2 regions of the Kitasatospora sp. NPDC028961 genome follow, and region 1 is predicted to be linked to the other one. Evidence: riboswitches for the same ligand, from Rfam matches in the RefSeq annotation. Region 1 holds a riboswitch; the other holds the start of a gene.
What was found. Region 1 has a riboswitch for glycine ahead of gcvT (glycine cleavage system aminomethyltransferase GcvT). Riboswitches for the same ligand answer to the same signal wherever they lie in the genome.
Positions count from the first base shown of each region.

Region 2: linked by a shared signal. The riboswitch ahead of gcvP (aminomethyl-transferring glycine dehydrogenase) and the one ahead of gcvT (glycine cleavage system aminomethyltransferase GcvT) in region 1 are both predicted to bind glycine.

Region 1 is NZ_JBVHVO010000005.1:322,804-329,829, forward strand. It holds gene ACZ4UX_RS13715 (cytochrome P450 family protein) at 1-264, shown strand, start outside; gene ACZ4UX_RS13720 (L-serine ammonia-lyase) at 519-1,886, opposite strand; gene glyA (serine hydroxymethyltransferase) at 2,032-3,300, opposite strand; gene gcvH (glycine cleavage system protein GcvH) at 3,441-3,818, opposite strand; gene gcvT (glycine cleavage system aminomethyltransferase GcvT) at 3,952-5,073, opposite strand; glycine riboswitch at 5,303-5,409, opposite strand; gene ACZ4UX_RS13740 (enhanced serine sensitivity protein SseB C-terminal domain-containing protein) at 5,662-6,456, shown strand; gene ACZ4UX_RS13745 (enhanced serine sensitivity protein SseB C-terminal domain-containing protein) at 6,603-7,026, shown strand, end outside.
Region 2 is NZ_JBVHVO010000018.1:12,893-19,918, forward strand. It holds gene ACZ4UX_RS25815 (MFS transporter) at 1-779, opposite strand, end outside; gene ACZ4UX_RS25820 (PRC and DUF2382 domain-containing protein) at 922-2,211, opposite strand; glycine riboswitch at 2,435-2,538, shown strand; gene gcvP (aminomethyl-transferring glycine dehydrogenase) at 2,778-5,678, shown strand; gene ACZ4UX_RS25830 (DUF5999 family protein) at 5,788-5,979, opposite strand; gene ACZ4UX_RS25835 (hypothetical protein) at 6,331-6,903, opposite strand.

The sequences.
Region 1 (7,026 bases):
GCGGCCAACCGCGACCCGGCGCGCTTCCAGGACCCCGACCGCCTCATCCTCGACCGCCGGGACGCCGGCCATCTCGCCTTCGGCGGTGGCATCCACCGCTGCCTCGGGGCCCTGCTCGGCAAGCTGGAGACCGAGATCGCGCTCACCGCGCTCCTCGCCCGCTTCCCCGGAACGACCCTGGCCTGCCAGGAGCGCGACCTGCGTTGGCGCAACACGATGATGCTGCGCGGCTTGGAGGCGCTGCCCCTCACCCTGCGCCGCTGACCCCGCCCCGCCCCGACCCGGTGCGCGGAAGGAGGCCTACCGGGGGAAGCGGGAGGCCGCGGTACGCCAGGCGCCGGCTCCGTCCGCCGCGAGACTGGAAATCCCTGGCCGGCATGGTGCGGACCAGGGATCTGCCAGGGAGTCCTCAGGGAGGTTCAGAGCTGTCCGAGGGGCCTTTCAGGCACTTCGGGCCGTGTGAGCGGAGCAGGGCCTGGCAGCTTTGACGGAGAAATCATGCAGGTCAGCACGCTTGCCTAGCACTCGATGACGTTGACGGCGAGGCCGCCGCGCGAGGTCTCCTTGTACTTGATCTTCATGTCGGCGCCGGTCTCCTTCATGGTCTTGATCGCCTTGTCGAGGGAGACGTGGTGGCGGCCGTCGCCGCGCAGGGCCATCCGGGCGGCGGTGACGGCCTTGACCGAGGCCATGCCGTTGCGCTCGATGCAGGGGATCTGGACCAGGCCGCCGACCGGGTCGCAGGTGAGGCCCAGGTTGTGCTCGATGCCGATCTCGGCGGCGTTCTCGACCTGCTCGGGGGAGCCGCCGAGGACCTCGGCGAGGCCGCCGGCCGCCATCGAGCAGGCGGAGCCGACCTCGCCCTGGCAGCCGACCTCGGCGCCGGAGATCGAGGCGTTCTCCTTGAAGAGCATGCCGATCGCACCGGCGGCGAGCAGGAAGCGGACGATGCCGTCCTCGTCCGCGCCCGGGATGAAGTTCAGGTAGTAGTGCAGCACGGCGGGGATGATCCCGGCCGCGCCGTTGGTGGGAGCGGTGACGACCCGGCGGCCGGAGGCGTTCTCCTCGTTGACGGCCATCGCGTAGAGGGTCACCCACTCCATGGCGTTGGCCGGGCCGATGCCCTCGGCACGCAGGGCGCGGGCGCCCGAGGCGGCGCGGCGGCGCACCTTGAGGCCGCCGGGGAGGATGCCCTCGCGGGACATCCCGGCCCGCACGCACTCCTGCATGACGCGCCAGATCTCCAGCAGCCCGGCCCGGATCTCCTCCTCGCTGCGCCAGGCCTTCTCGTTCTCCAGCATCAGGCCGGAGATGGACAGGCCGGTCTCGCGGCTGAGGCGGAGCAGCTCGTCGCCGGTGCGGAAGGGGTACTTCAGCACGGTGTCGTCCGGCTTCACGCGGTCCGCGCCCAGCGCGTCCTCGTCGACGACGAAGCCGCCGCCGACCGAGTAGTAGGTCTTCTCCAGCAGCAGGCCGCCGTCGGCGTCGAAGGCCCAGAGGGTCATCCCGTTGGCGTGGTACGGCAGCGAGCGGCGCCGGTGCAGGATCAGCTGGGTGCCGGGGTCGAAGTCGATCGGGTGGGCGCCGAGCAGGTCGAGCCGCTTCTCGGCGGTGATCCGCTCGACGTCCCGGTCGGCCTGGTCGACGTCGACCGTGCGGGGGGAGTTGCCCTCCAGGCCCAGCAGGACGGCCTTCGGGGTGCCGTGGCCGTGGCCGGTGGCGCCCAGCGAGCCGAAGAGCTCGGCGCGGACGCTCGCCACCCCGGTCAGCAGGTCCTCGGACTTCAGGCGGCGGGCGAACATCCGGGCGGCGCGCATCGGGCCGACGGTGTGGGAACTCGACGGGCCGATGCCGATGGAGAAGAGGTCGAAGACGCTGATGGCCACGGAGGACGTCCTTGTCTGGTCTCGTGGAAGGACTTGCAGGCGGGGTGCTGACACGGAACGGGGCACCGCGCGCACTGTCCAGTGTGCGCGGTGCCCCGGAATCCCAGGTGACCAGGCGAGGTGAGCCCGGTCACCCGTGTCCGAACTACAGGTTCGGGTAGAGCGGGTACTTGTCGGCGAGGGCGGTGACCCGGGCCTTCAGCGCGGTGGCGACGTTCTCGTCGAAGGCGGGCTTCAGCGCCTCGGCGATGATGTCGGCGACCTCGCGGAAGTCCTCGGCCTGGAAGCCGCGGGTGGCCAGGGCCGGGGTGCCGATCCGCAGGCCGGAGGTGACCATCGGCGGGCGCGGGTCGTTCGGGATGGCGTTGCGGTTGACCGTGATGCCGACCTCGTGCAGCCGGTCCTCGGCCTGCTGGCCGTCGAGCTGGCTGTTGCGCAGGTCGACCAGGACCAGGTGGACGTCGGTGCCGCCGGACAGCACCGAGGCACCGGCCTCGGCGACGTCGGCCTGCAGCAGGCGCTCGGCCAGGATCCGGGCACCGTCCAGGGTGCGCTGCTGGCGCTCCTTGAACTCCTCGGAGGCGGCGACCTTGAAGGCGACGGCCTTGCCGGCGATCACGTGCTCCAGCGGGCCGCCCTGCTGGCCGGGGAAGACCGCGGAGTTGATCTTCTTGGCCCACTCGGCCTTGGAGAGGATGACGCCGCCGCGCGGGCCGCCCAGGGTCTTGTGCGTGGTGGTGGTGACCACGTCCGCGTACGGCACCGGGTTGGGGTGCAGGCCCGCGGCGACCAGACCGGCGAAGTGCGCCATGTCGACCATCAGCAGGGCGCCGACCTCGTCGGCGATCCGGCGGAACGCGGCGAAGTCCAGCTGACGGGGGTAGGCGGACCAGCCGGCGATGATCAGCTTCGGCTGGTGCTCCTTGGCGAGGCGCTCGACCTCGGCCATGTCGACCTGGCCGGTCTTGTCGTCCACGTGGTACGCGGCGACGTTGTAGAGCTTGCCGGAGAAGTTGATCTTCATGCCGTGGGTCAGGTGACCGCCGTGGGCCAGGCTCAGGCCCAGGATGGTGTCACCCGGCTGGATCAGCGCGAACATCGCGGCGGCGTTGGCCTGCGCGCCGGAGTGCGGCTGGACGTTGGCGTGCTCGGCGCCGAACAGGGCCTTGATCCGGTCGATCGCGATCTGCTCGACCACGTCGACGTGCTCGCAGCCACCGTAGTAGCGGCGGCCCGGGTAGCCCTCGGCGTACTTGTTGGTCAGCACCGAGCCCTGGGCCTCCATGACCGCCACCGGGGCGAAGTTCTCGGAGGCGATCATTTCCAGGGTGGTCTGCTGGCGGTGCAGCTCGGCGTCGACTGCGGCGGCGATCTCCGGGTCGAGCGAGTGCAGGGACTGGTTGAGAACCGTCATGGTGTGGTCTTCCCAGGGAGGAGAGAAGGAGGTGCCGCGCCTGGCACGCCCCACGGAAGGGTGGCGGCGGGCGACCGGAGGGCGGAGGAGGCCCGGTGGCCGGGGCGGCCGCCGCACTGCGGCCACCCCGAACGGCCGGCTCAGGCCGGGTTGGTCAGGGCGTTGTACTCGTCGGCGCTGAGCAGCTCGTCGGTCGACTCGACGCGCACCTTGAACAGCCAGCCACCCTCGAACGGGGCGCTGTTGACCAGGGAGTTGTCGTCCAGGACGTCCTGGTTGACCTCGGTGATCTCGCCGGTGACCGGCGAGTACAGGTCGCTGACCGACTTGGTGGACTCCAGCTCGCCACAGGTCTCACCGGCGGTCACGGTCTCGCCGACCTCGGGCAGCTGCACGTAGACGATGTCACCGAGCGCGTCGGCGGCGTGGGCGGTGATGCCGACCGTGGAGACACCGTCCTCGACGGCGGTCAGCCACTCGTGCTCCTTGGTGTACTGCAGGTGCTGGGGGTTGCTCATGGCGTCATTCTCCAGGATGGGAAGCGGGTACGACGAAGCGGGCCGCCGGACGGACGGCTTCGACGTGGATCTTCGGAGGGTCAGGCCCGGGCGGGCGCGCTCGTGAGGCCTCGGCGGGCGCGCCCGAACGGCGTCAGCGGGCGCGCTTGTAGAACGGCAGCGCCACGACCTGCACCGGCTCGTGCTTGCCGCGCACGTCCACCGCGACGGTGGTGCCCGGGGCGGCGTGCGCCGCGTCCACGTAGGCGATCGCGATCGGCTTGCCCAGGGTGGGGGAGGGCGCGCCCGAGGTGATCCGGCCGATCGGCTCGCCGTCGGCGGTCACCACGGTGTACTCGGCGCGCGGCACGCGCTTGCCCTCGGAGACCAGGCCGACCAGCACCCGCGGCGGGTTGGCCTCGGCCGCGGCGGCGGCCTGCTCCAGGGCCTTGCGGCCGACGAACGCGCCCTCGTTGGTGGTCTTGTCGAAGCGGACCACCCGGCCGAGGCCGGCGTCGAAGGGGGTCAGGTCGGTGGAGAGCTCGTGCCCGTAGAGCGGCATGCCGGCCTCCAGGCGCAGCGTGTCGCGGCAGGAGAGGCCGCAGGGGACGAGCCCGCGGCCGGTGCCGGCCTCGGTCAGCGCCGTCCAGATGTGCGCGGCGTCGCCCGGGTTGCAGAAGATCTCGAAGCCGTCCTCGCCGGTGTAACCGGTGCGGGCGAGCAGCACGTCGCGGCCGGCCACCTGGGCCGGGAGGATCGCGTAGTACTTCAGGCCGGGCAGGTCGGCCTCGGTGGTGTCGGCCAGGATCGCGGTGGACTCCGGGCCCTGGACGGCGATCAGCGAGTAGGTGTCGCGGTCGTCGGTGACGACGGCGTCGTAGCCCTTGGCGCGGGCGATCAGCTCGTCCAGCACCAGCTGGGCGTTGGAGGCGTTGGCGACGACCAGGAAGGCGTCCTCGCGCAGGCGGTAGACGATCAGGTCGTCCAGGATGCCGCCGTCCTCGGCGCAGATCATGGTGTAGCGGGCCCGCAGCTCGCCGAGCGCGGAGACGAAGCCGACCAGCGCGTGGTCCAGCATCGCACCGGCCTGCGGGCCGGTCACGGTGATCTCGCCCATGTGGGAGAGGTCGAACAGACCGGCCTTGGTGCGGACGGCGAGGTGCTCCTCGCGCTCGCTGCCGTAACGCAGCGGCATGTCCCAGCCGGCGAAGTCGGTCATGGTCGCGCCGAGGGCGCGGTGCAGCGCGTCGAGCGCGGTGAGGCGGAGGGACGACATGGCCTGGAACTCCTCGGTCTGGGCACTCAGGTGTGCGCACGCCGGACCGGACCCGCTCGGGGACCGAGCCTGCGCGCGGGCATGCGGCGGCTGGGTCTCCCCATCTGTCGTCGAACCTGAGAGCTTCACCGCACGCGGGCCCGCAGCGCTTCACAGCTAACAGGACAGCATGGCGGCTTGCACCGTGGGTGGGCGCGCGACAGGGCCGTGCGCCGCTTTCCAGATGTGCCTAACCCGTGCGGTAGGGGGGCCTGAGAGATTCCGGGGAGGACTTGCTCCTTCGGCGCCGGCTGTACCGCCTCTCGGGGGTACTCCGGACTCTCCCGCGCGGGTTCGAGCGGCCGGTATGGAGTTGAGGTTCTCGGCGGGGAACACCCGCAGACGCGGACATCATGGCACGTCCCGGCGGAAGACGGGAGAGGGGCCCCGGGCCCGGCCCCGCCCGGCGGGCTCGGCCCGCACCCGCCACCGCCAGCCCACCGGTACCGCCCCGGCCCCGTACCGACCGGTACCGGCGCGCACCGCGGCCCCGGCCGCGGGCCCGCTAGGCTGCTCGGCGTCGGCGAACAGAGGACGGTACAGCGGCGGATGGGGTACCCGGTGGAGCAGCAGCAGGGGTGGGGCGGCCCGGAGGCGGCATTGCCCGGCGGTGGATGGCCCGCGAACGAGCTGGAGCAGGTGCTCACGGCCGCGCTCGGCGATCCCGGCGCGACCCCCCGGGTGTTCGAGGTGCTCGCCCGCAGCCAGGTGTGGATCCCGCTGCCGGCCGGCGGCGACCCCCAGGGCCAGGCCCTGGACCTGCCGACCATCGAGCTGGCCGGCGACCCCTACGTCCCGGTCTTCTCCTCGCAGGAGGTGCTCCTCCAGCAGGCGCCCGGGATGGCCTTCGCGATCGCGCCGGTCTGGGAGTTCGCCCGCGGGCTGCCGCTGGGCGTGGGCATCGCGGTGAACCCGGAGGCGCCGGTGGGCATCCCGGTGCCGCCGCAGGGCGTCGCCGAGCTGCGGCGCGGGCCGCGCGAGGACCGCTGGGACGCCCCGGAGGCGCCGACCGGCGGCCGGGTGGCGCTGCGCGAACCGGTACCGGGCGAGGACCCGGAGGCCTTCCTGGCCGCCTGCCGGTACGAGCTCTCGGGCCTGCCCGGCGTCCTGACCGCCAGGCGGGCGCTGGCCAGCGTGGAGGGCGAGCCGACGGTGATGTTCGTCGGCGTCCAGCTCGATCCGGCGGCCCCGGCCGAACCGGCGGCCGTGAACGAGGCCCTGGGCCGTGCGCTGGGAACCGCGCCGCTGCCCGGCGGCGTCCACCTCGTACTGCTCGACCTCGCGGAGGACCCCGTGGTCGAGTGGCTGCTCAACCGGGTCCAGCCGTTCTACGCACGGATGTGACGCGTTCCTCCTCGCCCGGCACCGGGCCGGAGGCCACCGCCGGGCACGTCGGCGTGGCGGTGGCGGGTGGCGCCCCATAGGGTGCCTGCAGATGACCGCCGGGCCGGCGGCAGGTGAGAGAAGAAGAGGCGCAGCGAGGTGGGCGCATGAGTGCGGGAGCGGTAGCGGGCGGTGCACCGGGGCCCTGGGGCCAGGCACCCGCCGGGCGCCCCGGCGCGGATCCGAGAGCGCTGGAGCACGCCCTGCGCGAGGTCGCGCCGGAACGCTGGGAGGCGTACGAGGCACTGCTGCACGCGCTGGCCGCGGGGCAGGTCTGGATGCTGCTCTGGCACGGCACGCCGGGCAGTCCGGACGCCCAGTACGGGAACATGGAGATCAGCGGTCACGGCTACGCGCCGGCCGTCACCTCGCCCGAGCAGCTGGCGGCGTCCGGCTGGGCGCGGGCGCACGAGGTGATCTCGGGGCGTGAGATCGCCGCCTCGCTCTATCGCACCCGCTGGGGCCTCTGGCTGAACCCGCACGCCCCCGGCGGCGGCGTCGGGGTGCCCTGGGCGGACCTGCGCCGGATCG
Region 2 (7,026 bases), on a different contig from region 1:
GGGTGCTTGACCTTGACCTCGATGACGCCCCAGATCAGGGCGATCACGGCGGCGACGGCGAACAGGCCGAGCGTCTTGGTGGAGGTCCAGCCCCAGGTGTTGCCCTGGCTGACCGCGACCAGCAGGGCGGAGAGCCAGCCGGCCAGGGTGATCGCGCCGAGCGGGTCGGCGCCGCCCTCCTTGTCGGTCACCGGGTCGCTGGGCACCCGGAAGGCGACCAGGGCGACCGCGAGCAGGCCGAAGAACAGGCCCATCCAGAAGATCGACTTGTAGCTCCAGTGCTCCAGCAGCAGGCCGGTGGCGACCAGGCCGAGGCCGCTGCCGACGCCCATCGAGGCGCTGATGGCGGCGACGCCACCGGTGACCTTCTGCTTCGGCAGCTCGTCGCGGACGATGCTGATGGCGAGCGGCAGCACGCCACCGCCGGCGCCCTGGAGGACGCGGGCGACGACCAGCCAGGTGAAGGAGTGGGTGCTGACGGCGAGCGCCGAGCCCGCGACGAGACCGGCCAGCGAGATCAGCAGCATCGGCTTGCGACCGCGCAGGTCGCCGAAGCGGCCCAGCAGGGGGGTCAGCACGGCGGCCGAGAGCAGGTTGGCCGTCATCAGCCAGGTGATGCTGGAGCCCGAGACGTCGAGCTCCTTGGCCAGCGAGGGCAGGATCGGAACGACCGCGGTCTGCACCACGCTGAACGACAGCATCGCCAGGATGAGGGCCGGCAGGACCCGGGCGCTGCTCTGCTTCTCGGCCGCGGTGGTGGGCTGTGGTGCCTCACTCACGGTTGCTTCCTCCCGTACATAGTGAATGAACTGAAGCAACCATGCCGGGAGATACTTCAGTGTGTCAAATATCGATCGGTGAAGCTTTGGCAAAGTCGAAGGACCCCGGACCGTGGAGGTCCGGGGTCCCTGGGTCGGACCGTCAGGCGAGCGGCCTCAGCGGGGCCGGCCGGGACGGCTCGCCGGCGCCCAAGTGCCCTCCGGTGCCCGCGTGTTCGCCGCCGCCCGGGCGCCCGGCGGCGCCGTCGGGAGTGGCGGACGGGGTGTGGTTGGACGAGGCGCCCGGGGTCGGGGCGGCCGCGGTGTTGTCGTGGACCTCGACGTGCTCGCGCCGCAGCTCGTCCCGGATCACCTCCTCGTCGGTGTAGCGCTCGACGACCAGGCGGACCCGCTCGATCGGCGCCAGGTACTTGCGAACCACCGGCCGCTCCTCGCGCAGCGTGACCTCCTCCACCGCCTCGGCGATGTCCTTGTCGCTCAACGAGGCCCGCTCCGCCTCGCCGACCGGCGTCCGCTCCACCCGGACCCGCTCGCGGACCACCGGCACCCGGCGCTCCACCGCCTCGCTGGTCACGTACTTGCGCAGCTTCGCGGTGCCCACGACATGCCACTCGGTGGTGATGTCCAGCCGTTCCTCACGGCAGGTGATCTCCACCGGCGCGTTCGGCGCCGACGAGGCCGCGCCCGCGCGGTCGGGCGCCGGGGTGCCGGAGGTGGCGGCCCGGGGGGCCGCCACCTCGGCGCCGTCGGGGCCGCCCGTGACGAGCGGGGCCGCCGGCGGGCGCTGCTCCGGTGCGACGGGCGCCGACGGGGTGGCGGGCGCGGTGGTGTCGAGGGTCCGCACGTTGGGCTCCGTAGCAGGTTCGGACGGCTTGCCGAGGTCGGCGGCCGGGGGGACGGTGAGGGGCGGGGCCATGCTGTCGGCCGAGTGGAAGGCGAGCGGCTTCGCCGGGGCCGCCGGGGCCGCCGGGGCCGACTGGTCGGCGGGCTTCGCCGCGGCGACGCCCGCCACCGCGGCGGTGCCCGCCGCTGCCGCCGGGGCGGCGGCCGGCACGCTGCCGAAGTCGAGGTCGGCCGGCTCGGAGCCGGAGCCGTCGCCGGCCGACGGCCGGCCGTCCACCTGGGTGTCCAGCCCGTAGTAGCGGTAGAGCTGGAGCTCCTGGGCGGGTGACAGGTGCTGGCCCACGCCGAAGTCCGGTGACTCCTTCACCAGGGACTTGTCGTAGGGCACCCGCAGTTCGTCGCCGGAGAACTCGCTCGTGGTCAGGGGGACGAAGGCGTCCCGGCCGAAGATGCCGGTCCGGACGGCCGCCCATTCGGGCTGCCCGGTGGCGTCGTCCAGGTACACCTCGTCGACCGTGCCGATCTTGTCTCCGTTGCGGTCGACCGCCTTGTGGCCGATGAGGTCCCGGGGGTCGATATCGGTCTGCACTCTTTCCTCCAGTGCGTTGCGCCTGCGGAACGCCCGCAGGCCGGCGGCCGGCCCGCCCGTCCCATCCGCCACTTCACACCAAAAGCCATGAACCGGACCGGCGCGACCGGGGTGCGGCCGGACGGGCCCGGTGCTGCGCCGTCCGGGTCACGGACCGGCTGTTCACCTGCCAGGACGCACCCGTGATCGAGGCGCCTGCCGCTGGTACCCTGGGCGCGACCGCCGAGCCCGCTCGGGAGAGTCCCCGAGAGCGGAAGTCGCTGGTCGGGGCGCCGAAGGAGCAACTCCTCCCCGGAATCTCTCAGGCATCCGTACCGTGTGGGATAGGTCACTCTGGAAAGCAGGGCAGGACTGCCGGCGAGGGAGCCGGCGGCACCACCCTCACCGACGGTGCAAGCCGGCGGGGCGCCACAGCGCCTCGCGCGGGTGAAGCTCTCAGGTCCCGATGACAGAGGGGGAGGCCTGTCGGGTCCGTCCGCCCCAGGCCTGTCCGCTGTCGTCCGCAGCGGCGGTGCCGCCCGGCGTGCGTACCCCCGCCGGTCCGTGACCAGGAGGCCTCGACCACCATGAACGCCCAGCCGAACGCGGGACGCACCACCACCCCCGTGACCCTCACCGAGCTCGAGCAGGCCAGCCCCTTCGAGAACCGCCACATCGGCCCCGACGTCGCCGCGCAGGAGAAGATGCTGGCCCAGGTAGGCTACGGCTCGCTGGACGAGCTCGCCGCCACCGCCGTGCCCGAGGCGATCCGCTCCATCACCGGGCTGGACCTGCCCGCCGGCCGCAGCGAGGCCCAGGTCCTCGCCGAGCTGCGCGAGCTGGCCGGTCGCAACACCGTCCTCCAGCCGATGATCGGCCTGGGCTACTACGGCACCTTCACCCCGCCGGTGATCCTGCGCAACGTCCTGGAGAACCCGGCCTGGTACACCGCGTACACGCCGTACCAGCCGGAGATCTCGCAGGGCCGCCTGGAGGCGCTGCTCAACTTCCAGACCGTGGTCTCCGACCTCACCGGTCTGCCCACCTCCGGCTCCTCGCTGCTGGACGAGGGCACCGCGGCCGCCGAGGCGATGTCCCTGGCCCGCCGTGTCACCAAGGTCAAGGGCGGCGTCTTCCTGGTCGACGTCGAGACCCTGCCGCAGACCGTCGCGGTGATCCGGACCCGGGCCGAGCCGACCGGCGTCGAGGTGGTCGTCGCCGACCTCTCCGCCGGCATCCCGGCCGAGATCGCCGAGCGCGGCGTCTTCGGCGTGCTGCTCCAGTACCCCGGCGCGACCGGTGTGGTCCGCGACCTCGCCCCGGTGATCGAGCAGGCCCACGGCCTCGGTGCGATCGTCGCCGTCGCCGCCGACCTGCTGGCGCTGACCCTGCTGAAGTCCCCGGGCTCGCTCGGCGCCGACATCGCCTGCGGCACCTCGCAGCGCTTCGGCGTGCCGATGGGCTTCGGCGGCCCGCACGCCGGCTACCTCTCGGTGCGCGCCGAGTACGCCCGCTCGCTGCCCGGCCGCCTGGTCGGCGTCTCCGTCGACGCCGACGGCAACCGCGCCTACCGGCTGGCCCTGCAGACCCGCGAGCAGCACATCCGCCGCGAGAAGGCCACCAGCAACATCTGCACCGCCCAGGTGCTGCTGGCCGTGATGGCCTCGATGTACGCCGTCTACCACGGCCCGGACGGCCTGGCCGACATCGCCCGCCGTACCCACCGCTACGCCGCCGCCCTCGCCGAGGGCCTGCGGGCCGGCGGCGTCGAGCTGCTGCACGGCGAGTTCTTCGACACCGTCACCGCGGTCGTCCCCGGCCGCGCCGCCGCGATCGCCGAGGCCGCCCGCGCCCACGGCATCAACGTGTACCAGGACGGCGAGGACCGGATCTCGGTCTCCACCGACGAGACCACCACCCGCGAGCACCTGGCGGGCGTCTGGGCCGCGTTCGGCGTCGAGGGCGTCGAGACCCCGGAGAGCGCCGAGGCGCTGCCGGCCGCGCTGCTGCGCGAGGACGAGTACCTGACCCACCCGGTCTTCCACAGCCACCGCTCGGAGACCGCCATGCTGCGCTACCTGCGCCGCCTGTCGGACCGCGACTACGCGCTGGACCGCGGCATGATCCCGCTGGGCTCCTGCACCATGAAGCTCAACGCGACCACCGAGATGGAGCCGGTGACCTGGCCGGAGTTCGGCCAGCTGCACCCGTTCGCGCCGATCGACCAGGCCCAGGGCTACCTCACCCTGATCCGCCAACTGGAGCAGCAGCTGGTCGAGGTCACCGGCTACGACGCCGTCTCGATCCAGCCGAACGCCGGCTCGCAGGGCGAGCTGGCCGGTCTGCTGGCCGTCCGCGCCTACCACCACGCCAACGGTGACGCGCAGCGCGACGTCTGCCTGATCCCGTCCTCCGCGCACGGCACCAACGCGGCCTCCGCCGTGATGGCCGGTATGCGCGTGGTCGTGGTCAAGACCCTGGTCGACGGCGACGTGGACGTCGAGGACCTCCGGGCGAAGATCGAGCAGCACCGCGACAACCTCGCGGTGCTGATGGTCACCTACCCGTCCACCCACGGCGTGTACGAGACCCAGATCACCGACATCTGCGCCCTGGTGCACGAGGCCGGCGGCCAGGTCTACGTGGACGGCGCCAACCTGAACGCCCTGGTCGGCCTCGCCAAGCCGGGCAAGTTCGGCGCGGACGTCTCGCACCTGAACCTGCACAAGACCTTCTGCATCCCGCACGGCGGCGGCGGCCCGGGCGTCGGCCCGGTGGCGGTGCGCGCGCACCTGGCGCCGTACCTGCCGAACCACCCGCTGCAGTCCGAGGCGGGCCCGGCCACCGGCGTCGGCCCGATCTCGGCCGCCCCCTGGGGCTCGGCCGCCATCCTGCCGATCTCCTGGGCGTACGTCCGGCTGATGGGCGGGGAGGGCCTCAAGCGGGCCACCCAGGTGGCGGTGCTGAACGCCAACTACATCGCCAAGCGCCTGGCCCCGCACTTCCCGGTGCTCTACACCGGTCCCGGCGGCCTGGTCGCGCACGAGTGCATCATCGACCTGCGCCCGCTCACCAAGGAGACCGGCGTGACGGTGGACGACATCGCCAAGCGCCTGATCGACTACGGGTTCCACGCGCCGACGATGTCCTTCCCGGTGGCCGGCACCCTGATGATCGAGCCGACCGAGTCCGAGGACCTGCACGAGATCGACCGCTTCTGCGACGCGATGATCGAGATCCGGGCCGAGATCGACAAGGTCGGCTCGGGCGCGTGGCCGGCCGAGGACAACCCGCTGCGCAACGCCCCGCACACCGCGGGCGCGCTGGCCGGTGACTGGGCGCACGGCTACTCGCGCCAGGAGGCCGTCTTCCCGGCGGGCGTGAACCCGGCGGACAAGTACTGGCCGCCGGTCAGCCGGATCGACGGCGCGTACGGCGACCGCAACCTGGTCTGCTCCTGCCCGCCGCTGGACGAGTACGGCTCCTGAGCCGACTGACGCGGTACGGCAGGGCCCCGGCGGAGTCTTCTCCGCCGGGGCCCTGCCCGTTGTCCTGCGTCGTCGGTGTCGCTCGGCGGCCGACCCCGCCGTCGGCCGGTCAGGCGGCGTGTGCGACGGGGCGGCGCGGGGCGATCACCCGGCCGTCGGGCAGCAGTTCGCCGGTGTCCTCGAAGACCAGGACGCCGTTGCAGAGCAGGCTCCAGCCCTGCTCCGGGTGGCAGGCCACCGGTACGGCCGCCTCGCGGTCCTCGGACTCCGCCGACGGGCACTCAGGACGGTGCTGGCACATACGCGTACCCTCGCTTCGCTTGGCGATCCTCCCCGTGGTGCGGCGCCGCCGGGTGACCGGCGGGAGCCGCCGCGGTAGTCGGATCCTGTCCGGCGCCGGGCCAGGTGTGGACCGGCGCTCAAGTGGGTAGGACAGGGGGTCCTTCCACGCTGGTTCCCAGTGTCGGCATCCCGGGGCGATCGCGCAGCAATTTCGTGACATGCGCCACAACTACCGGGCAGAGATCACCCGTTCAGGTGGCAGCAGACGTGAATGAGCGCCGGACGGGTCAAGGGGCGGCTGACTCGATTCGGCCATGCCCTATGACCCGTCCGGGTGGGTACGGGTGGCGCGGGGGTGACGGGGGAGCGTTCAGGAGGAGCCGAGCAGCAGTGGCCTGGCGAGCGGGGCGCGGGTGAGGACGGGCAGCAGGTCCGCCGCCGGGTAGGCGCGGTGCGCGGTGACGCCGAGCGGGGCCGGGGCCAGCGGGATCAGCTGGTCCGCGTCGGGGCCGGCGTCCGGGCTGTGCAGCCAGAGCGCGGTGGCGTACTGGCCCGGAAAGGTGAGCAGCCGGGGCTGCCGTCGGGTCCGCGAGGTCTGGGCGAGCTGCCAGGCCTGGCGCAGTGCCCGGACGGTGGAGTCCAGGTACGGCCCGGCGGTGAAGTGGGAGAAGACGTGGCCCTCGACGCCCTGGACCACCTCGGCCGCGGCCGCCACCTCGGCGCCGTCCTTGATCAGGAACCGCCAGCCCGTCCGCCGGGCGGCGGCGAGCTCGGGGCGGGGCCCGTCCAGGACGTGGACCGCGAGCGGATGCGCGGGCAGCAGCGGGCCGGTCGGATGACGCAGCGCGGCGGCGGCGGGCTGGCGCAGCGCGGTCTCCGAGTCGAGCGCGGCGAGGACCGCGCGCAGGGCGCTGGGCGGGGGCTGGGGGGTCTGCAGAGTCATGGCGGGGTCGCCTCTCCGTGCGAGATCGGCGTGCGAGTGCGGCATACCGGCATGGCGCGGTGTGTCGTCGGTGACGGAACCTGGCCGTGTCCGGTTGTGCATGATCGCGGTGCGGGCGCCGCC